Regions from separate parts of the Mesorhizobium sp. WSM1343 genome, predicted to be linked through region 2. Evidence: predicted binding sites of a transcription regulator. Region 2 holds the regulator's gene; each other region holds the start of a gene.
What was found. Region 2 encodes PhoB, which activates phosphate uptake and scavenging genes when phosphate is short. Its sites were predicted from a motif close to TGTCATNNANCTGTCAT; they were not measured.
Positions count from the first base shown of each region.

Region 1: the regulator PhoB is predicted to act here: its motif matches at 5,429-5,445, upstream of olsB (l-ornithine N(alpha)-acyltransferase).
Region 3: the regulator PhoB is predicted to act here: its motif matches at 3,328-3,344, upstream of AC0NIL_RS23480 (RNA degradosome polyphosphate kinase).

Region 1 is NZ_CM148370.1:1,865,585-1,873,171, forward strand. Features, by position in the region: gene AC0NIL_RS09015 (GMC family oxidoreductase) at 1-821, shown strand, start outside; gene AC0NIL_RS09020 (fatty acid desaturase) at 948-1,970, opposite strand; gene AC0NIL_RS09025 (hypothetical protein) at 2,103-2,606, opposite strand; gene AC0NIL_RS09030 (hypothetical protein) at 2,581-2,781, opposite strand; gene grpE (nucleotide exchange factor GrpE) at 3,021-3,656, shown strand; gene AC0NIL_RS09040 (trimeric intracellular cation channel family protein) at 3,793-4,425, shown strand; gene olsB (l-ornithine N(alpha)-acyltransferase) at 4,490-5,365, opposite strand; gene AC0NIL_RS09050 (PAS domain-containing hybrid sensor histidine kinase/response regulator) at 5,548-7,587, opposite strand, start outside.
Region 2 is NZ_CM148370.1:1,488,013-1,495,599, forward strand. Features, by position in the region: gene pstA (phosphate ABC transporter permease PstA) at 1-1,071, shown strand, start outside; gene pstB (phosphate ABC transporter ATP-binding protein PstB) at 1,089-1,907, shown strand; gene phoU (phosphate signaling complex protein PhoU) at 1,934-2,641, shown strand; gene phoB (phosphate regulon transcriptional regulator PhoB) at 2,658-3,347, shown strand; gene AC0NIL_RS07210 (ROK family protein) at 3,364-4,611, opposite strand; gene xylF (D-xylose ABC transporter substrate-binding protein) at 4,881-5,921, shown strand; gene AC0NIL_RS07220 (sugar ABC transporter permease) at 6,064-7,416, shown strand; gene AC0NIL_RS07225 (ATP-binding cassette domain-containing protein) at 7,428-7,587, shown strand, end outside.
Region 3 is NZ_CM148370.1:4,786,809-4,794,395, reverse strand. Features, by position in the region: gene AC0NIL_RS23505 (amino acid ABC transporter permease) at 1-13, shown strand, start outside; gene AC0NIL_RS23500 (amino acid ABC transporter ATP-binding protein) at 153-902, shown strand; gene AC0NIL_RS23495 (TIGR02117 family protein) at 1,015-1,683, shown strand; gene AC0NIL_RS23490 (FAD-dependent monooxygenase) at 1,758-2,999, opposite strand; gene AC0NIL_RS23485 (zinc-finger domain-containing protein) at 3,019-3,264, opposite strand; gene AC0NIL_RS23480 (RNA degradosome polyphosphate kinase) at 3,476-5,677, shown strand; gene ppx (exopolyphosphatase) at 5,677-7,212, shown strand; gene AC0NIL_RS23470 (DoxX family protein) at 7,490-7,587, opposite strand, start outside.

The DNA of each region.
Region 1 (7,587 bases), 380 kb from region 2:
GTTCGCCGCAGCTTTTGTTGCTGTCGGGTATCGGCCCGGCGGCCGAACTTGCCGTGCATGGCATTCCCGTCGTCCACGAATTGCCTGGCGTCGGCAAGAACCTGCAGGACCACCTCGATTTCATCGTCGGCTGGAGATCGAAGGACACCGATATGCTTGGCATGAGCCCGCGCGGCGCGTTGGGTTTCCTACGGCATATCGCGCAGTGGCGGCGGGATGGGACCGGGCTGATCGCCTCGCCGGCGGCCGAGAGCGGCGCTTTCGTTAAATCCGACCCGGCGCTTGAGCGCCCTGACCTGCAGCTGCAATTCGTCATCGGGCTGGTCGAAAATCATGCGCGCACGCTGCACTACGGCTTCGGCTTCTCCTGTCATGTCTGCATATTGCGGCCGCACTCGCGTGGCGAGGTTGGGCTGGCCAGTGCCGATCCACTTGCCGCGCCGCGTATCGATCCGCGCTTTCTCGGCGACCAGCGCGATGCGGAGCTGCTGTTGAAAGGCGTGAGGATCACCCGGCAGGTGCTGGCTTCACCGGCGCTGACGCGCTACCGGCACAAGGAAATGCACATCGCCGGCGAGCCAAGCGATGCCGATCTGATGACCCATATCCGTACCCGCGCCGACACGGTCTATCACCCGGTCGGCTCCTGTCGGATGGGGGTCGACGAGATGGCGGTGGTCGATCCGCAACTCAAGGTGCGCGGGCTTGAAGCCTTGCGTGTCGTGGACGCCTCGGTGATGCCGACACTGATTGGTGGCAACACCAATGCGCCAACCATCATGATCGCCGAAAAGGCCGCCGACATGATCAGGGCTGCCTGATAGGAGCTCCAGGCGCGGTGCCTATAGACTGGCGGTCGTTTTACTTTTCTTGGTTTGACGCAATTGCCCCAGGGAAAACGCTACGCGCTTTCCCTGGAAACCGTTCACCACTTCTGCTGGAATTGCTTAAGCCGCCGCCCGTGCCTCGCGGAACGACACCAGCTTGCGGCGGTTCTCGTCCCACAACGCCAGTTTAACGCAGCGCAGGCTTTCCAGCAGCGTGACACGGCCGATGTCGCGCAGCTCGGGATAATCCCGCAGCACTTCCTGCAACCGGTAGCACGGCACCTTGGCGGAGAGGTGATGGACGTGATGGACACCGATGTTGCCGGTGAACCAGTTCAGCACCGGCGGGAGGTCGTAATAGGACGATCCGTGCAAGGCAGCGTGCTGGAATTCCCAGTCGACATCCTTCGCCCATTCCGTTTCCTCGAACTGGTGCTGGACATAGAACAGCCAGATGCCGGCCGAACCGGCGAGGATGACGATCGGCAGGTGGACCACCAGGAACGCGCCGGGACCGACGAACCAAATGAGGATGGCTGCTGCGACCGCGATGCCAAGATTGGTGGTCATCGACGACACCCAAGGGGTCAGGCCGCCGCGCATCATGCCGACGGGCAGCCTTTGCTCGAAGATGAACAGCCAGATCGGACCGAGCCCGAACATCACCAGCGGGTGGCGATAGAGACGATAGGCAAGGCGGCCTCGCCACGACATCTGCCGGTATTCTGCAACGGTCAGCGTCCGGATGTCGCCCATGCCGCGTTCGTCAAGATTGCCGGCGCTGGCGTGGTGGGTCGCGTGGGCGCGCCGCCAGCAATCGTAGGGCGTCAGCGTCAGGATGCCGAGCGCGCGGCCGATCCAGTCGTCCGCGTAGCGATTGGCGAAGAAGGAGCCGTGGCCGCAATCGTGCTGGATCATGAAGATGCGCACCAGAAACCCGGCCGCGGGAAGGATGAGGATCAGTCCCCACCAATGGCCATAGGCATAGGCCGCCGAGGACAGGCCCCAGAGTATGGCGAATGGAATGAGAGTGATGGCGAGTTCGACGGTGCTGCGCCGCCTGTCAGGCTTCTTGTAGCGGGCGAGAATCTTCAGCCAGGCGCGCTTGCTGTTGGCGACCGTCTCAGGGGAAATCATGTTCATCAGGAAGCATAGGCGGGGTGCCTCGCCGCCGCAAGGCGACATCACGCAAAATTACTGTGCGTAATTGTCGCGTGGCCCGGCGGTCGAGCCTGCTGATGATTCTGAGCGTCAGTTTTCCGCTGAGGTCGATCGCTATTCGCGATCGAGGATGGGACAGCCGCGCTCGGTGCCAAAAGTCACGCGCACGCGGTCGCCACCCTGTCTGCCGCGGACTGTGATCTCCCGGCGGCCGACGGACTCTATCCTTGCGCGGCGGATGCCCATTCGGTCTGCCTTGTCGAGGGCTCGGTCCTCCGTGCAGCCTCGTCGACGGCGGTCGCGCCGGTCGTCGCGACGGGGGCCTTCGCAATCGTCATAGGCGGGGTCGCAATCTTCCATGAGCTTCAGCCGCGGGCCATGTTTGCCCAATTGCAGCTGCAGATTGTCTGCTTGTGCCGGAAAAGCCGCCAAGGTGATGGCGCCGAGGCCGACAAGCGCCATCAGCGATGAGGTGATCGAAACCTTGCGCACTACGTCCTCCATTTTGAACCACAACACATCTATCCTTAGATGGTTCGGCTCTCCCCGGCTATTGCCGACAGGAGGTTTGCTGCCAAGATCGATTGTTGCGTTAACGCCGGCGCCAGCCGATGTCACCGCGCTCCGCCCCATCGAGGCGGTCGAGCAGTTCTCGGAGCCGGTCGGGAATGTCGGCCTCGGTGCGGAAGGCCGGCAAGGTGCGTAGAAAGCGGGTCACCGCCTCGGCACCCAACTGGCGCCTGACCTCGATGGCCAGCCCTTCTGCCTTTTCGCCCGTGTTGCGGGTCATCATCTCAAAATCCTGTGTCGGCTTCGAAACTCCTCCAGCAAGGGAATGGTTCCCCCATCCTGCCTGTGGGGCAAGCAAAGCCGGCAGTTAAGGTAAAATTTGAATTAAAATCGAAATGTCTTGCCCGTCATTGTCCGGCCTTGGCCGGTGGCTTCCATAATCGCTTACCCCTTGATTTTTGGCTGCCAAACATCGATATCGGGCACAAAATCCACATCATTCGAGATTGACGGGAAACGGCGATGAGCGACCAGGCAAAAGACGAACGCGCGCCCGATGAAGTCGAGGCGACCGAGCCCGCAGCCGAGCGCACGGAAGGCAGCACCGACGGCGACTATGAAGCCCTTGTCCGGCTGCTGAAGGAAAATGAAGAGCTGAAGGACCGCGCGCTGCGCGTGGCGGCCGAGATGGAAAACCTGCGTCGCCGCACGGCGCGCGATGTGCACGATGCGCGCACCTACGCGGTCGCGAATTTCGCCCGCGACATGCTTTCGGTGTCGGACAATCTGCGCCGCGCGCTGGATGCGATTCCCGCCGAGGCCAAGGCATCGGGTGACGCCGGCTTCAAGGCGCTGATCGAAGGCGTCGACCTCACCGAGCGCGCCATGCTGTCGGCGCTGGAACGGCATGGGGTCAAGAAGCTCGCGCCGGAAGGCGAGAAGTTCGATCCCAATTTCCACCAGGCGATGTTCGAAGTGCCCAATCCGGACGTTCCGGCCAACACCGTGGTCCAGGTCGTGCAGCCGGGCTATTCGATCGGCGACCGCGTGCTGCGCCCGGCCATGGTCGGCGTCGCCAAAGGCGGTCCGAAGCTTGCCGCCGCTGAAGCGCCGGTCGAGCCGGGGCCGGTGAACGAGCAGGCTGAGAAAGATGCATAGTTAGGGGAGTAGGGGAGTAGGGGAGTAGGGCAGTAGGGCAGTAGGGCAGTAGGGAAAAGGGCAATCGCACCTTCCGTGCGGCTTCGTGCTAAACATACTGCCCTACTGCCCTATTCCCTTACTCCCCTGGCCTGCAATGAACCCCATCGCGCTTCTCGACTATGCCGGTGTCGCCGTCTTCGCGGCGACGGGGGCGCTTGCGGCTTCGCGTAAGCAGCTCGACATTATCGGCTTCCTGTTCCTGGCCAGCGTCACCGGGATAGGCGGCGGCACGCTTCGCGACGTCATCCTCAACCTGCCGGTTTTCTGGGTCGCCAACTCCGGCTATGTGCTGATCTGCGCCGCGGTTGCGGTGCTGGTCTTCTTCAGCGCGCATCGTGTCGAATCGCGCTGGAAATGGCTGCTCTGGCTCGACGCCATCGGGCTCGCCGCTTTTTCGGTGATGGGCGCGGCCAAGGGGCTTGCGATTACCGGCTCGCCGGTCGTCTCAGTCATCACCGGCGTGCTCACCGCCACTTTCGGCGGCATTCTGCGCGATCTCCTTGCCGGCGAGCCATCGGTGCTGCTCAGGCCCGAAATCTACGTCACGGCGGCCCTTGCAGGTGCCGGCCTTTACACACTTGGCGATCTTGCCGGATTGCCGCCGCTCGCCTCGGACCTTGCCGGTTTTGCGGCGGCGTTCGTCGTGCGCGGTGGTGCGCTCAAATTCGGCTGGTCGTTTCCGTCCTACAAGAGCCGGCCCGGCAGGCGGCCGGAAGATATTTTGTGAAAAGGAAGCGAATAGCGAATAGGGGTTGAACGAGATAGCTCCCGCTACTTTCTATTCGCCAGGCTCACGCAGCGAAGCGCTGGGCTTCGCCGCCATAATAGTTGACGTAGCGGGCGCCGATTTCCTTGACCGGCATCACAACGAACACATCGACCGTCGAGAATTCGCGATCGATGACGCAGCCATCGCCGATGCGGGCGCCGACGCGCAGATAGCCCTTGACCAGAGGCGGCATCGCGGCGATCGCCGCCTTGGCATTGACCGCCTCGATCGGCATCAGGTCCATCGAGCAGTAGCGCCCGGAGACCGCGCGCACGTCCCAGGCCGAATTTGTGCGGCAGTGGTGGGCGAGGTAGGTGAGCGCCTCGGCATGCGCCGCCGGCACGGTGCCGTGAAAAGAAGCGCAACCGGTCATCACACCGATTTCGTAATGGTTGATGTAGGCCCAGATGCCTTGCCACAACGCCTCGATGGTGCGTTTCGAGCGGTATTCCGGCAAGACGCAGGAGCGGCCGAGTTCCAGGAAACGCTGGCCGGGGTGACGGGCAATGAGCTTGGTCAGCTCGAATTCACCTTCGGAATAGAAACCGCCGGCGGTGGCCGCGATTTCTTGCCGCAGCAGCCGATATGTGCCGACGATACGGCGATGTTCGGGACCGGAAAGCGTAGTGTCCAAAACCAGCAGATGGTCGCAGAGTGGATCGAACCGGTCGGCGTCACGGCGATCATGAGCCTGGAACAGGTCCTTCCTGGCGCCAAGTTCGTCGTAGAACACCCGGTAGCGCACTTCCTGCGCGGCCGCGATCTCGGCCTCGTTGCGAGCGAGCCGCACTTCAAGATTGCCTATACGGCCCAGCGCCGCGCCCTTTATGACGGAATCGACGTTACGTCCGGCAAGCAAGGCGCTGCTGGCGTTCGGCCGAGTGTCACATTCCGGCATAACTGTATGCACGAGTGATTCTCCTTCGAGCCATCCCTCTTGGCACGGGGATACGGTGTAGGTGCAACAGGATTGTGACAGTACCGTGATACGACGTCGTGGGCAATACTTCGTCGGCTGGCGAATACGATCAACCGGCTACGTTTAAGTGATCGCCCGGTGCGGAACGGGCGGTGGAAAGCTCAGGCCGCGACGACCTGGCCCTCGACGGCATTGACCAGCGCCTCGGGGTCGAGCGGCTTGGTGACAAAGCCGCTGGCGCCATGGGCCAACACCGCATGGCGGGTCTTTTCCTGGCTGTCGGCCGACAGCACCATGATCGGCACCGGCCGCACAGCACTTTCTTCCTCATGGCGGCGGATGGCGGCAATCGCGTCCAGCCCGTCCATGACCGGCATGTGCAGATCCATCAAGACCACGTCGAAGCGGTCCTTGTGCGCGGCGCCGGTGACAGCCTCGACGGCCGCCTTGCCGTTGCCGACCACCCTGACGCGATGCCCGGCCTTCAGCAGCGTGGCGCGGGCCAGCATGGCATTGATGTCATTGTCCTCGGCGATCAGCACCGACAGGCCGCGCTGGCGGTTGCCGACGGCGCGCAGTGTCGGCGCGCCGCGCTTTTCCGGCTGCGGCGGGCCGAGGCTCGGAGCATGGCTGCTCAACAGTACACGCAAAAGTGTTCCGCCGCGCACCGGCCTGGCCAGGAAGGTTGCGTAGCCACTGGCGCGGAACTCGCCAAGCATGCCGCGATCTGTCGGCGCGATCAGCGTGATCGCCTCACAGTCGGAGAAACCGCTCTGGCGCAGGCGCTTGAGCAGCCTTCCGTCGCCTTCCTCCATCGCTGCATCGACCAGGATCGCGTCGCAGCCGGCGGCGAAAGGCGCGGCCTGTGCGGCGGTGGTGGCGATGTCGACCGCGCCGCCATTGGCGCGGATGGTGCGGGCGATGGCGTCGGCCTCGACGGCGTTCTTCGACAGGATCACCACGCGTCTGCCCGAGAGGGCATTCTGGCGGCCCTGCGGCGCTTCGGTGGCCGCTGTCGCAGGGACTTCGAAGACGAACTCGGATCCCTGGCCGAGCCGGCTGGATACCGAGATCGTGCCACCCATGGCGGCCACCAGGCGCCTGGAGATGGCAAGGCCGAGGCCGGCCCCGCCATGTGTGCGTGTCGACGTGCCGTCGGCCTGCTCGAACTCCTCGAAAATGCGCTCCAGGTCGGCATCATGCAGGCCCGGACCGGTATCGGCGATGGTAAAGCATATGCGGTCGCTGGTTTCGGTGCGTGCGCGTGCAATGCTCACCAGCACGCCGCCGCTGTCGGTGAACTTGATGGCGTTGCCGATGAGGTTGAGAAGCACCTGCCTGACCTTGCCTGGATCGGCGGTGATCAATTGCGGCACGTCGGGTTCGACATGACAACCCAGCCCGATATCCTTGGCGAAGGCGCGCGCCGCCAGCAATTCGATGATGTTGTCGGCGATCTCGCGCACCGACATCGGCTGCGGCTCCGGGTCGAAACGCCCGGCTTCGATCTTGGAATAGTCGAGAAGATCCTCGATCAGGGCAAGCAATGCGCTGGCTGAGGTCGAGACCGCGCCGACATAGGTCTGCTGCTCCGGCGACAGGCTGGTGTCGGCGAGCAACCTGGCCATGCCCATGATGCCGTTCATCGGGGTGCGGATTTCATGGCTGACGGTGGCGAGGAAACGCGATTTGGCCTGGCTGGCATATTCGGCCCGTTCGCGTGCGGTGATCAGCGAGGACTCGGCGCGTTTGCGGGCGGTGATGTCGCGGGCGATGGCGCGGTGCGAAACCGCGCCACTGTCCTTGTCGCGCACCGACAGTTCGATCCAGGAGAACCAGCGCTGCCCGCTCGGCGTGCTGATAGAGACATCGGTGGAACTCAGGCACTCATGGTCGGAAAAGGCGGCATCGGGAACCATGCCGACCTCAATGCCCAGTTCCGCCAGGGTCTTGCCGGCAAGATCGCGCTGGTCGATCTCGACGAGATCGGCGAAGACCTTGTTGGCATAGACGATGTAGCCGTCGCGGTCGCGATGGATGACAAGATCGCCAAGCGCGTCGATCAGGCCGCGAAAGCGCTCATCGCTCTCCTGCATCTCCCACATGCGGTCGGCCAGCGTCTCGATCTCGGCGCGGCTGCGGGCCGTGGTTTCGTCAAGAAGGGCGGCGGTGCGATGTTCGCTCCGCCTGGCGCGCAGATG
Region 2 (7,587 bases):
AAGCGCGCAACCGATCCGAGCGTTCTGATCAAGGCGAATTATCCCAAGCTCGCAGAAAACGCGCTGGTGGCCAAGCTCGGCATTTCTCCTGATGACAAGCCGATGATCCAGAAGCTCAAGGGCTTCCTTTCGGAAGGCGCCCGCGTCCAGTTGCGCGACATCGTTGCCGCCGATCCCTCGGTGATCGGCACGACACGCGACGTCAACATCCTCGCCGCCGCCAATCTCGACTCGGCTTTCAAGGGCCAGATCGACCTCAGTGTCGAGGAAGCGCGACGCAAGGTCTCGGACCAGCAGATCGCCTGGATGAACAAGCTCAAGGCCGAGGGCGCGATGGCCGAGCACTTCAACAGCGGCCTGTTCACCTACGGCGCCTCCAGCCGCCCGGAAACCTCGGGCATGGGCGTGGCGATCATCGGCTCGTTTTATATGATGGTGATCGTGCTGCTGCTCGCGCTGCCGATCGGCGTCGCCGCCTCCATCTATCTGGAGGAATTCGCCAAGAAGAACCGTTTCACCGACCTTATCGAGGTCAACATCAACAATCTGGCCGCAGTGCCGTCAATCGTCTTCGGCTTGCTCGGCCTCGCGGTGTTTATCAATTTCCTGGGCATGCCGCGCTCCGCCGCTTTCGTCGGTGGCCTGGTGCTGACGCTGATGACGCTGCCGACGATCATCATCGCGACGCGCGCCGCGCTTGCCGCGGTGCCGCCGTCGATCCGCTCGGCAGCTCTCGGCCTTGGCGCCTCCAAGATGCAGATGGTGTTCCAGCACATCCTGCCGCTTGCCGCACCCGGCATCCTCACCGGCACTATCATCGGTCTTGCGCGCGCGCTCGGCGAAACCGCGCCTCTGCTGTTGATCGGCATGGTCGCCTTCGTCGCCGATCCACCGACGACGCCTTTCGATCCGGCCACCGCGCTGCCGGTGCAGATCTATATGTGGGCGAACGAGGCCGAACGCGCCTTCGTCGAGCGTATGTCCGGCGCCATCATCATCCTGCTCGTCTTCCTCATGGCCATGAACATCACCGCGATCGTGCTTCGGCGTCGGTTCGAGCGGCGCTGGTAGAAAAAAGGCATTTTGGTATGAACATCATGACCGAACAGTCCCTTGAAAACGCAGTGGGCGACAAGATGAAGTCGAACGAAGTGATCAAAATGCGCGGCGACAAGGTCGGCGTGTTCTACGGCGAGAAGCAGGCGCTGTTCGACGTCGATCTCGACGTCCGCCTGAACCAGGTGACGGCGCTGATCGGCCCCTCCGGCTGCGGCAAGTCCACCTTCCTGCGCTGCCTCAACCGCATGAACGACACCATCGATTCAGCACGGGTAACCGGCAAGATCACGCTCGACGAAGAGGACATCTACGACAAGAACATCGATGTCGTCGAACTCAGGGCGCGCGTCGGCATGGTGTTCCAGAAACCCAATCCGTTCCCAAAGTCGATCTACGAGAACGTCGCCTATGGTCCGCGCATCCACGGATTGGCCAAGCGCAAGGCCGACATGGATCAGATCGTCGAGTCCAGCCTGAAGAAGGCGGCGATCTGGAACGAGGTCAAGGACCGTTTGCAGGAACCTGGCACGGGTCTTTCCGGTGGCCAGCAGCAGCGCCTGTGCATTGCACGCGCCATCGCCGTGTCACCCGAGGTGATCCTGATGGACGAACCGTGTTCGGCGCTCGACCCGATCGCTACCGCTCGTGTCGAGGAACTGATCGACGAACTGCGTCAGAACTATACGATCGTCATCGTCACCCATTCGATGCAGCAGGCAGCGCGCGTGTCGCAGCGCACCGCGATGTTCCATCTTGGCTATCTGGTCGAGGAGGGCGCCACCGACAAGATGTTCACCACCCCCGACGACAAACGCACCCAGGACTACATCACCGGCCGGTTCGGCTGATCTCTGGCATATGAGGGACGAAGATCATGGGTGAACATACCGTCGCATCTTTCGATGAGGATCTGGAGCAGATCAGCCAGCTGATCCGCGACATGGGCGATCTCGCCCGCTCGATGGTCGGTGGCTCGACCAGGGCTTTGCTCAATTCGGACAATGCGCTGGCGCAGCGGGTGGTTTCCGACGACGCCATCATGGATGCACGCCAGCGCGAGCTGGACGATCGCGCCATCACGCTGATCGCCAAGCGCCAGCCGATGGCCAACGATCTGCGTGCGGTGGTCGGTTCGATCCGCATGGCCGGCGACCTCGAGCGCATCGGCGACCTTGCCAAGAACATCGCCAAGCGCGTCGGCACTGTCGGGCTGAGCGTCACGCCGCACGACCTTTCGCATTCGATCGACGCAATGGCGCAGCTGGTGCTGATCCAGGTGCAGGGGGTCGTCGACGAGTATGCCGCCGCTGACGCGGCAGCGCTTGCCACGCTCAGAAACAATGATGAACGCATCGACGTCAAATACACATCGGTGTTCCGCGAACTGCTGACCTACATGATGGAAGATCCGCGCAACATCACGGCGTGCACGCACCTGTTGTTTTGCGCCAAGAACCTCGAGCGGATCGGCGACCACGTGACCAACATCGCCGAAAATGCCTATTATGTTTTGACCGGCACGCAGTTGCCAGCCAACCGTCCGAAGCAGGACGAGACGGCAATGTCCGCGCCAGCGGCATGACAGGGGTGACCAGCCGATGATCGCGCCACGCATCATGGTGGTGGAGGATGAGGAGCCGCTAGGCGTGCTGCTCCGCTACAATCTCGAATCCGAAGGTTACCAGGTCGAAGTGGTGACGCGCGGCGACGAGGCCGAAATCCGGCTGCAGGAGAACGTTCCAGACCTTCTGGTGCTCGACTGGATGGTGCCTGCGGTTTCCGGTATCGAACTCTGCCGCCGGCTAAGGATGCGTCCCGAGACCGAGCGGCTGCCGATCATCATGCTGACCGCGCGAGGCGAGGAAAGCGACCGCGTGCGCGGCCTCTCGACCGGTGCCGACGACTATCTGGTCAAGCCTTTCTCGACGCCGGAGTTCATGGCCAGGGTCAAGGCGCTGCTGCGCCGGGCCAAGCCGGAAGTGCTGTCCAGCGTGCTCAAGGTCGGCGATATCGTGCTCGATCGCGAGTCGCACCGTGTCTATCGCAAGAAGAGCGAGATCCGGCTCGGGCCGACGGAATTCCGCCTGCTTGAATTCATGATGCGCCATCCAGGCCGCGTGTTCTCGCGCAGCCAACTGCTCGACAATGTCTGGGGCGAGACGATCTACATCGACGAACGCACGGTCGATGTGCATGTCGGCCGGCTGCGCAAGGCGGTCAACAACGGCCGTATGCCCGATGTCATCCGCACCATCCGTGGGGCGGGTTACGCCATTCGCGAGGACTGAACTCCCTCGTTTGAACTCACGCCACGTTCTTGCCGCCGAGACCGGATCTCGCCTGCACGCCCGGCGCAAAAATCTCCTGATCGACGAAGATCAGCGCCCGCATGGCGCAGCCTTCGCGGATCAGCGGCAGTTCGTTCGGCTCGGTGTCGAAGGAAATCGACTTGGAATGCTGGCCGCCGGCGGTCTGGGCAATCGCTTGCCGCAATGCCGGCTCGATCAGGTCGAAGGCGGCGGCGCTGACGCCGACCATGGCGACCGGCGCCGGATCGATCAGCGCAAACAGGCTGCCGAGGCCGTAGCCGAGCGCTTCGCCGGCCTTGCGATAGGCTTCCCGTTCGGGCCCGTCCCTCTCGCGGGCGGCGGCAGCCAGGGCGCGCATGTCGACGTCGCTGACATCGGCGACGGGTTCTGCATCCTCGCCCATCTGCCGCGCGTTGCGCCAGATGGCATAATTGCCGGCATAGGCTTCGACGCAGCCGCGCCGTCCGCAGCGACACAGCGCCCCGTTCGGCCGATGAATCATGTGGCCGAATTCGCCGCCCGAGGAATGGGTGCCGGTGAACAATTCGCCCTTCAGCACCAGCCCCATGCCGATGCCGTGCGACAAAAGGATAGCGATGAAATCGTCGCGGTAACGATCGGGATCGCGCCAGCGCAGCGCCACCGCCATCATGTTGCAGTCGTTCTCCATAATGGCGGGGACGCCGAACTCCTCTTCGAATATGTCGGCGAAGGCGATGTCGGTGTGCGGCGTGATCGGCGACCACAGCATGGCGCGGGCACGGGTGTCGGTGATGCCCTGGACGGCCAGCGCGATACGAGCGATGCTGCGCACGTCCAGGTCGGGATCTTCCAGGCGGCGCCGCACGATTGCCGTGCACTCACCGATCAGCGAGTCGCGCGACATCGTCAGCGTGTCGAGCCGGCGCTGTTCCTCGGATATTACCTGGCCGGCATAGTCGATGACGGCGACCGAGAGGAAGTTCAGCGACAGCACCACGGTCATTACCGCGGCCGCTTCCGGATTGAGGCTGAGGCCGACCTGCGGACGGCCGCGTTTGAGCGAGCCGGCCTCGCTCGGCTTGCTTTCGGTCAGGATGCCTTCGACGATCAGGTCGGATGAGATCGCCGAGATCGTCGAATGGCTGAGGCTTGTGGTTGCGGCGATCTCGGTGCGCGACGGCTGTCCGGCGCGGCGCACCGCGGCGATCACCATCGCGCGGTTGCGGCGGCGCAAATCGTCGTGGCGGATTCCGACCGACATGCTCTTTCATATCCTCCCGGTCGCCGCGGTTCTTCCTGCCCTGGAACGCTGTCGGTGACGCGGTCAAATACTGGCAGAAGCCGCGCGCCGTGTCATTTATTTATTCCGAGGCCCGAAAAAAATTCGAAACGACATCAAAATCCATCAGAATCGATGTTGACAGCGTTCGGGCGTTGGCCCAGTATTTTTTCGAGGCTCGAAAAAATAGGGCCTTTGTGCCGGCCTTCGGGCCAGTTTGGTCGCGCCATACGCGGCGCAGGGAGGATAATATGAAAAGATTCACAGCCGCCATCCTGGCGGGTGCCGCCATGTCGCTGACGCTCGCGTCTGTCGCGCAGGCGAAGGACAAAGTCGTCGGCGTTTCGTGGTCCAACTTCCAGGAGGAACGCTGGAAGACCGACGAGGCCGCCATGAAGACGGCGATCGAGGCCGCCGGCGACAAGTACATCTCCGCCGATGCGCAGTCCAATCCCGGCAAGCAGCTTACGGACGTCGAAAGCCTGATCTCGCAGGGCGCCAATTCCCTGATCATCCTGGCGCAGGATGCTTCGGCCATCGGCCCGGCCGTGCAGAAAGCCCTGGACGAAGGCATTCCGGTCGTCGGCTATGACCGGTTGATCGAGAACAAGGATGTTTTCTATCTGACCTTCGACAACAAGGAAGTCGGCCGCATGCAGGCCCGCGAAGTGTTCAAGGTCAAGCCGGAAGGCAACTACGTCTTCATCAAGGGCTCCGGTGCCGATCCCAATGCCGACTTCCTGTTCTCGGGCTCGATGGAAGTGCTCAAGGAAGCCATCGACAGCGGCAAGATCAAGAATGTCGGCGAAGCCTACACGGATGGCTGGCTGCCCGCCAACGCCCAGAAGAACATGGAACAGTTCCTGACCGCCAACGACAACAAGGTCGACGCGGTGGTCGCGGCCAATGACGGCACTGCCGGTGGCGTCGTCGCGGCGCTGACGGCTCAAGGCTTGGCCGGCACCGTGCCGGTCTCGGGGCAGGACGGCGACCACGCCGCGCTGAACCGCATCGCCCTGGGCACGCAAACCGTGTCGGTGTGGAAGGACGCGCGCGAGCTCGGCAAGAATGCCGCCGAGATCGCCTCGCAACTGGCCGACGGCAAGAAGACGAGCGACATCGCCGGCGCCAAGGACTTCACGACGCCGGGCGGCAACACCGTCAAGTCGCTGTTCCTGACTCCGGTTGCCATCACCAAGGACAATCTCAACGTCGTCATCGACGCTGGCTGGATCAAGAAGGACGAAGTCTGCGCGGGTGTCGCTGCCGGCACCGTCGCGGCCTGTAACTGATCCGGACCACTTCGAAATATCTGAACGCCGCGGCCCAAAAGCCGCGGCGTTTTCTCAAAGAATTGTGTTTCCGCATCATGCGGATAGCTTCTAGGCTGGGCTCCGGCATGCGCGTCAGACGGCCAGCCGGTGGGAGGAAATCATGACCGACACGACGTCCAACCCGCAGGCCGATACGGCGCGCGCGTCGGAACTCGGCGCCGTCGCCCGGTTCCTGAAGGCGACCGAGATCGACACCCGGATGCTCGGCATGATCGGCGCGCTGCTGGTCATCTGGATTGGGCTGCATGTCATTTCAAGCCTGCGCCTCGGCGTCAATCCGCTCGATTTCGACAGCCGCACCTTTCTCACGCCGCGCAATCTGTGGAACCTGTCGGTGCAGACATCCGCGGTCGCCATCATGGCCTGCGGCATGGTGCTGGTCATCGTCATGCGCAACATCGACCTGTCGGTCGGTTCCGCCGAGGGCCTGATCGGCATGGTGATGGGATTTGCCCAGGTGCATTTCCTGGTGCGTTTTGTCGGGCTCGAACTCGGCAATCCGTGGATCTGGGTCCTGGCGCTGGTCATCGGCCTGGCGCTCGGCCTGTTGATCGGCGCCTTTCAAGGCTTCGTCATCGCCTATCTCGAAGTGCCCGCCTTTATCGTGACGCTGGGCGGCCTGCTGGTCTGGCGCGGTGCTGCCTGGTGGGTCACATCAGGCCAGACCGTGGCGCCGCTTAACGCCACCTTTCAGCTGATGGGCGGCGGGCCGGCGGGATCGATCGGCGCAACCTGGAGCTGGGTTGTCGGGATCGTCGCCTGCCTCGCCGTGGTGTTTGGGCTGTTCAACGGGCGGGTGCAGCGCAAGCGTTTCCGTTTTCCGCTACGTCCGATCTGGGCCGAGGCGCTGCTCGGTGTCGTCACCTGCGGCGCCATCATGGGTGCGGTCTGGCTCGCCAACTCCTACCCCTGGCCGATCGGCATCGTGAACAGATATGCGGCCGCCAACAACATCACCGTTCCCGAAGGCGGCCTGTTCATCGCCCACGGTATCGCCATACCGGTGCTGATGGCGGTCGCCGTCGGGCTGGTCATGACCTTCATCACCAACCGCACCCGTTTCGGCCGCTATGTCTTCGCCATCGGCGGCAATCCCGAGGCGGCCAATCTCGCCGGCATCAACACGCGCTGGATCACCATGAAGGTGTTCATGATCATGGGCGTGCTGGCCACGATTGCCGCGGCGATCTCGTCGGCCCGGCAGAATTCGGCCACCAACGTGCTTGGAACGCTCGACGAGCTGCTCGTCATTGCAGCCGCCGTGATCGGTGGCACGTCGCTAGCCGGCGGGTCGGGAACGATCATCGGCGCCATGCTCGGCGCCCTGCTGATGCAATCGCTGCAGTCCGGCATGGTGCTGCTTGGTGTCGACTCGCCGCTGCAGAGCATCGTCGTCGGCGCCGTACTGGTGATCGCCGTGTGGCTCGACACCGTCTATCGCAAGCGCGTCTAGGAGGGCATGCCATGACTGACAAGACTGCTCCTGCAGCCACCGCGCTGATCGACATGAGGAACATCTCGATCGCGTTTGGCGGCATCCGCGCCGTCGACGACGCCTCGATCGATCTTTTCCCCGGCGAGGTCGTGGCGCTGCTCGGCCATAATGGCGCCGGCAAGTCGACAT
Region 3 (7,587 bases), 3.0 Mb from region 2:
CCACAAACGCTGAATGCATGTCGCCCAAAAGTGTATAGCGGTTTTGGGGTAACGACAGGCATCATTACCAACAACAAAAGAACAAGGGGATCCCTCTCATGGCCACCGAAAATGCCGTCAGCGCAGAAGAGATCAAGGTCAACGCCGCCAAGATGCAGATTTCGACGACCGATGTCGCCATCGACATCATCGCCATGCACAAATGGTATGGCGAGTTCCATGTGCTGAAGGACATCAACCTGAAAGTGATGCGCGGGGAGCGCATCGTCATCTGCGGCCCCTCCGGCTCCGGCAAATCGACCATGATCCGCTGCATCAACCGCCTGGAGGAGCACCAGAAGGGCAAGATCATCGTCGACGGTAAGGAATTGACCAACGATCTCAAGAAGATCGACGAGGTGCGCCGCGAGGTCGGCATGGTGTTCCAGCACTTCAACCTGTTCCCGCATCTGACCATCCTGGAGAACTGCACGCTGGCGCCGATCTGGGTGCGCAAGACGCCGAAGAAGCAGGCCGAGGAAATCGCCATGCATTTCCTCAAGCGCGTCAAGATCCCGGAACAGGCCAACAAATATCCCGGCCAGCTTTCCGGCGGCCAGCAGCAGCGTGTGGCGATTGCCCGCTCGCTGTGCATGAACCCGCGCATCATGCTGTTCGACGAGCCGACCTCGGCGCTCGATCCGGAGATGATCAAGGAAGTGCTGGAGACCATGGTTGGCCTTGCCGAAGAAGGCATGACCATGCTGTGCGTCACCCACGAGATGGGTTTTGCCCGCAAGGTCGCCAACCGGGTGATCTTCATGGACCAGGGCCAGATCGTCGAGCAGAACACGCCGGCCGAGTTCTTCGACCACCCGCGCCACGAGCGCACGAAGCTGTTCCTGTCGCAGATCCTGCACTAGGCCTTTCGATGTTTGCGAGGAGCCCGGCTGAAACACTGCCGGGCTCTTTTGCGTATGGGATAACAGGCGACCGTTCCTGTCGCGCTGGAGCGCTTTTGCAGAGCCGCTTTTCATGAAGAGACTGGGACGTTTTCTAGGCCTTCTGTTGATTGTCGTCGCTCTCGCCGTGACGACGGGCACCCTCGTGCCGCGGCCGCTGTGGCCGGCGGCCGCCGCCATGCCCGCAGCGACGCGCCACATCCTGGTGCTGAACAATCCGATCCACACCGATATCGCCATCCCGGTCGACGATGCCGTGCGCCGGCGTTTCCACTTCCTGGTCGACGCCGGCATACCGGCCGACAGGCCGGAGGTCCGCTACATCGTCTTCGGCTGGGGCGGTCGCGCCTTCTACCTGGAGACGCCGACATGGTCCGAGCTGAAGGCGGTACCGGTGATGAAGGCACTGACCCTCGACGCGTCGGTCATGCATGTCGATGTCGCCGGTGACGTCCTCGAACCGCGTCCTGACATCGCGGGGTTCGACATCACAGAGGACCGGTTCGCGGCGTTGCTCGATTTCATCGATGCGAGTTTCCAGCGCGGACCGGAAGGCCCGATCCTCGTTCCGGACGCGGCCTATTCCAGGTTCGACGGCTTCTACGAAGCCAACGGCCATTTCAACGCACTGGTCGGCTGCAACACCTGGACGGCGGCCGCCTTGCGCACCGCAGGCTTGCGCACCGGCTGGTGGAACCCGCTGCCTGTATCGCTCGGGCTATCGATGCGGCTGTATAATTAGCGTGGGCATTCCGCGAATTGGCGAGTGTCGCGTTCCTTCACACCCCCCTCTGTCCCGCCAACCTTTCGCAGGTTTCAGCTTTCGTCAGCCTCCGGTGCCCGCCAGCCATAGAGCCAGTCCAAATCCGCCGCGAGTTTTTCCGACGAGCGCATTTTCAGGAACACGTTGCGCGCAATCGCCACCGGCCCTGCGGCATGCCAGGCCAGCCGGTTGACAGCGCCGCGTCGGGCGACCTGCGCGACACGCGGCCGCCGTGACTGTTCCCAAACCGCAAGCGCGGCCAGCGGGGTCGCGGGGGAGGCATAGACGGCGTCGGCAAGCGTCGCCGCATCCTCGATTGCCATGGCCGCACCTTGCGCCGCGAATGGGGTCATCGCATGCGCGGCGTCGCCGATCAGCGCCATGCCGTTCGGTGTTGTCCAGGGCTGTTGCGGGTCGACAGTGTGGATCGGCCACGCGGTCCACGGGCCGGCCTGCTCGACCAGACGGGCAAGTTCTGCCGCGGTGCCGGCAAGAGCTCGGGTCAGGATCCCGGCGTCGGCGTTGCCGGACCAGCCTTCGGCAATGCGGTCGCCCCTGGTGAAGGCCGCGAGATTGAAGGCCGCACCCTTGCTGACGGGATAGGCCACCATATGGAAGCCGGGATGCAGGAAGGTGGTGACGCAGTCCCTGGCGCCGATGGCGGCAAAGCTCTGCCCCGCGGCGCTATCAGCTGCGATGGTCGCGCGCCAGGCCAGTTCGCCGGAGAAATGGTTTCTTGGCGAAGCCGACCCCTTGGCTGAGTCGACAAGTGCGCGCACCGACGACCAGACGCCATCGGCCCCGACCAGCAGGAAGCCCTCCGCCGCGATGGTCTTGCCGTCGATCTCGGCCGTCGCCGTGATGCCATGCGGGCCGGAGGCAACGTCGCCGATGCGGGCGCCGGTGGTGAGATGGATATGCGGCACCTCGGCAACGCGCGCGGTCAGTGCGCTCTGCAGATCGGCCCTGTGCGCGACGAGATAGGGTGCTTGCCAGCGGGTTTCGGCGGCTTGCCACAGCGGCACGCGCGCCAGTTCGCGCAAGGTCGCGGCCTTCTTCAACACCACGGCTTGCGGCCGCACCGCTGCCGGCAGCAGCCGGTCGAGCACGCCGAGCTGGCGAAGGATGCGCGTCGCGTTTGGAGAGAGCTGGATGCCGGCGCCGGCAGCTTCCAGGCGCTGCGCCTGTTCGAACACCCGAACAGGGTAGCCGCGCGAGGCGAATGCAAGGGCTGCGGTCAATCCGGCGACACCGGCCCCGGCGACGACAATTTGCCGGGAACGCGTGTCGTTCATCGGGCTGGTCGCGAAAGTCTCAGGCGGCCTGTTCGATGTAGATGCATCCGGCCGGCAGCGTTTCCGTCGCCTTCAGCTTCGGCGAATAGCGGTAGAGCGTCGAGCAATAGGGACAGACTTTTTCATTGTCGTCGCCCATGTCCAGAAACACATGCGGGTGGTCGAAAGGCGGATTGGCGCCCGTGCACATGAATTCCTTCACGCCGATGTCGATTGCCGGATAGCCCGCATCGTTCTGAAAATGGGGAATGGAACCGCCTGCCATCGTCGTCTCCTTAACGCAGTCTCGTCTGCATCTGGATCATATCAGGCCTCTTTGCAAGTTCGATGAAATCAAACTGTCGCAAAAGCCTGTCAGAGGATAAGTTAAGCCGGTTAACCCATGGCCCGAAAACCGATTTCGGTTTCCGGGAGGGACCATGGGTCGCTAGAGTGACTGGCTAGCCGGCTTGAGCGGGTGTGGAAGAGCGGGAATCATGAACGAACTGAAGCCGGTGCAGAACGAATTCGTGGATGTCGAGGTGGCTCGCCCGGAAGGCGGCAACCCTGACCGGTTTGTCAACCGCGAGTTTTCCTGGCTGCAGTTCAACCGGCGCGTTCTCGAGGAATCGCTGAACCTCAATCACCCGCTGCTGGAGCGCGTCCGCTTCCTGTCGATCTCGGCCGCCAATCTCGACGAGTTCTTCATGGTCCGTGTTGCCGGTCTTGCCGGCCAGGTGCGCGAGGGCATCACGCTGAAGAGCCCGGACGGCCGCACCCCCGAACAGCAGCTCGAACAACTGCTGCGTGAGGTCGAGCGGCTGCAGGAAGACCAGCAGAAGAGCCTTTCGGCGCTCACCGTGCTGCTCAACAAGGAAGGCATCGAGAGCATCACCCGCGATGCGCTGACCAAGGACGAGAAAATCTGGCTGGAAGATCATTTCCAGGAACAGGTTTTCCCGGTGCTCACCCCGCTGTCGATCGACCCGGCGCATCCGTTCCCGTTCATCCCCAATCTCGGCTTCTCGATGGCGCTGCAATTGCGCCACCGCAAGAATGGCGAGGAGATGAGCGCGCTGCTGCGCCTGCCGGTGGCGCTGAAGCGCTTCATCCGTCTGCCGGACCGCAAGCATCATGTCCGCTTCATTCCGCTGGAAGAGGCGGTCGGCCTCTATATCGGCAAGCTCTTCCCCGGCTACGAGGTCAAGGGCTCCGGCACGTTCCGCATCATCCGTGACAGCGATATCGAGGTCGAGGAGGAGTCCGAGGACCTCGTGCGCCTGTTCGAAACGGCGCTGAAGCGGCGTCGGCGCGGATCGGTGATCCGCATCGAATTCGACAGGCTGATGCCTGGCGAATTGCGCGATTTCGTCGCCGGCGAGCTTGGCGTGTCGTCGAGCCGCATCAGCGTCTTGACCGGTCCATTGGCGCTCAGCCAGATTTCCGAGATCGTCGCCGTTCCCCGCGACGACCTGAAATTCACGCCCTACAATCCGCGTTTTCCCGAGCGCATCCGCGAACATGGCGGCGATTGTTTCGCCGCCATCCGCGAGAAGGACATCGTCGTCCATCACCCCTACGAATCCTTCGATGTGGTGGTGCAGTTCCTGCGCCAGGCAATGGCCGATCCGGAGGTGGTGGCGATTAAGCAGACGCTTTACCGCACCTCCAACGACAGCCCGATCGTGCGCGCGCTGGTCGACGCGGCCGAGGCCGGCAAGTCGGTCACCGCGCTGGTCGAGCTCAAGGCGCGTTTCGACGAGGAAGCCAACATCCGCTGGGCGCGCGACCTGGAGCGGGCCGGCGTGCAGGTGGTGTTCGGCTTTCTCGAACTGAAGACACATGCGAAAATGTCGCTGGTGGTGCGGCGCGAGGACGGCAAGCTGCGCAATTACGTGCACCTCGGCACCGGCAACTACCATCCGGTCACCGCACGCATCTACACCGACCTGTCCTTCTTCACCACAGATCCGACGATTGCCCGCGATGTCGCCCAGCTGTTCAATTTCATCACCGGCTATGCCGAGCCGACGGACGAAATGCGGTTGGCGATCTCTCCGTTCACGCTGAGAAGCCGCATCCTGAAGCACATTGCCGACGAGATTGCCTACGCGGTGCAAGGCAAACCGGCGCGCATCTGGATGAAGATGAACGCCCTCGTCGATCCGATCATCATCGACGCGCTCTACGATGCCAGCCGCGCCGGCGTCGAGATCGACCTTGTCGTGCGCGGCATCTGCTGCCTGCGGCCGCAGGTTCCGGGCCTGTCGGAAAACATCCGCGTAAAATCGATCGTCGGCCGTTTTCTCGAGCACAGCCGCATCTATTGTTTCGGCAACGGTTACGGCCTGCCGTCGGACGAGGCGATCGTCTACATCTCCTCGGCCGACCTGATGCCGCGCAATCTCGACCGCCGCGTCGAAACCATGGTGCCGATCACCAATCCAACTGTGCATGAACAGATCCTTGGCCAGATCATGCTGGGCAACATTATGGACAATCAGCAAAGTTTCGACGTATTGGCTGATGGAACCTCCCGGCGCGTCGTGCTGGAGGAGGGCGAGGAACCGTTCAACGCGCAGGAATATTTCATGACCAATCCGAGCCTGTCGGGACGGGGTGACGCGCTGAAGTCGCATGCGCCCAAGCGCATCGCGCAGTTCAAGCGCCGCAAGAAGAACGCCGCAGCGTCCGGCTGATGCTGTCTGATTCTCAGGGCCGGCTGCAGGACCGCCGACCGCTGTCCATCATCGACATCGGATCGAACTCGATCCGTCTCGTCGTCTATGAGGGGCTGGCGCGCTCGCCGACCATGCTGTTCAACGAAAAGATGCTGGCCGGTCTCGGCCGCGGCATCGTTTCGACCGGCAAGCTCGACCCCGAGGCGGTAACGCGCTCGATGGAAGAGTTCCGCCGCTTTCGTGCGCTTTCCGACCAGGCCGGCGCCGAGCAAATGTATGTGCTGGCGACCGCGGCGGCCCGCGAGGCGGTCAACGGCCCCGATTTCATCCACCGCGCCGAGGATGTGCTGAAGACCGAGATCCGAGTGATCAGCGGTCGTCAGGAAGCGTACTATTCCGCGCTCGGCGTCATTTCCGGTTTCCATCCGGCCGATGGCATCGCCGGCGATCTGGGCGGCGGCAGCCTCGAACTGGTCGATGTCAGCGGCGAGGCGATCGGCGACGGCATCACGCTGCCGCTGGGCGGCCTGCGCCTGCAAGACATGGCGAAGAACTCGCTGGCCCAGGCGGCCAGGATCGCGCGTGACGAACTGGCGAAGGCCAAGCTGTTGAAAGGCGGGCAGGGCAGGCCCTTCTACGCCGTCGGCGGCACCTGGCGAAATCTTGCCCGGCTGCACATGGAAATGACCAACTATCCGCTTGGCGTCATGCACCATTACGAGATATCGGCCGAAAGCGCGGCGAACTTCCTCAAGCAGGTGGCCAAGGCCGAGATCGAGAAGGTCAAGGGCATCGAAGGCGTTTCGAAGAACCGCCGTTCGCTGCTGCCCTATGGCGCCATCGTGCTGCAGGAGATCATGGCGGCGATGCAGCCGTCGAAGATCATCGTCTCGGCGCTCGGCGTGCGCGAAGGCTTTCTCTATTCGCTGCTCGACGAGGCGGAGCAGAAGGCCGATCCGCTGATTTCGGCCTCGGAGGAACTCGCCCGCCTGCGCTCGCGCTCCGTCACCCATGCGCACGAACTTGTCGACTGGACCGCCAAGACCTTTGCCGCCTTCGGCATCGACGAGACCGAGGACGAGGCGCGCTACCGCCACGCGGCCGCATTGCTGGCGGACATCGGCTGGCGCGCGCATCCCGAATACCGCGGCAAGCAATCGCTCAACATCATTGCGCACGCGTCCTTCTTCGGCGTCGACCATCCTGGCCGTGCTTTCCTGGCGATGGCCAACGCCTATCGTCACGACGGCATCTTCAACGAAGCCATCGCCCCCGAGATCAAGGCTCTGGCATCGCCGCGTTATCTGGAGCGCGCCCGCGTGCTCGCCGCGATGATGCGCGTCGTCTACCTGCTGACGGCGTCGATGCCCGGCATCATGCCCAGGCTGAAATGGGAACAGCGCGCCAACGGCGTGCTGGCGCTGGTCTTGCCGGCATCGCTGGCCGATCTCTATGGCGAGCGGCCGGCCGGGCGCCTGGCGCAGCTGGCCAGGATCACCAACCGCCGGCTGGTGCTGGCCGTCGAGGGTGGCCCCAGCATGTCGGTGAAATAAGGCGCTAGCTGCTAGCAGACCCGTGTCTTATCTGACTTAAGCGGAGACCTGCCGGTCGTACTTCGCCGGCGGCATCGCGTTTGTAGACCGGCTTCCCCCAATCCGTCGCTGCTTTGCAGCGCCACCTTTCCCCCCTCCGGAGGGAAAGGAAGGGAGCCTCGTTGGAAGAGCGTTGGCGGCAATAGGCTCGCGCCCTTCCTCTACCCCGTCAATCAGGGCTCGGCAAAGCCGGGACGGAGTGGGGGTCGACCAGCTCGGGCGCGTGTAAGCAAAAATATCAAACCGCGCCGCGCCCGTCGATCGACCATGCGCCGGCGCCGTCCATCGCCAGCGCTACAAACCCACCTGATATCGCAATGTCCTTCATCAGCATCT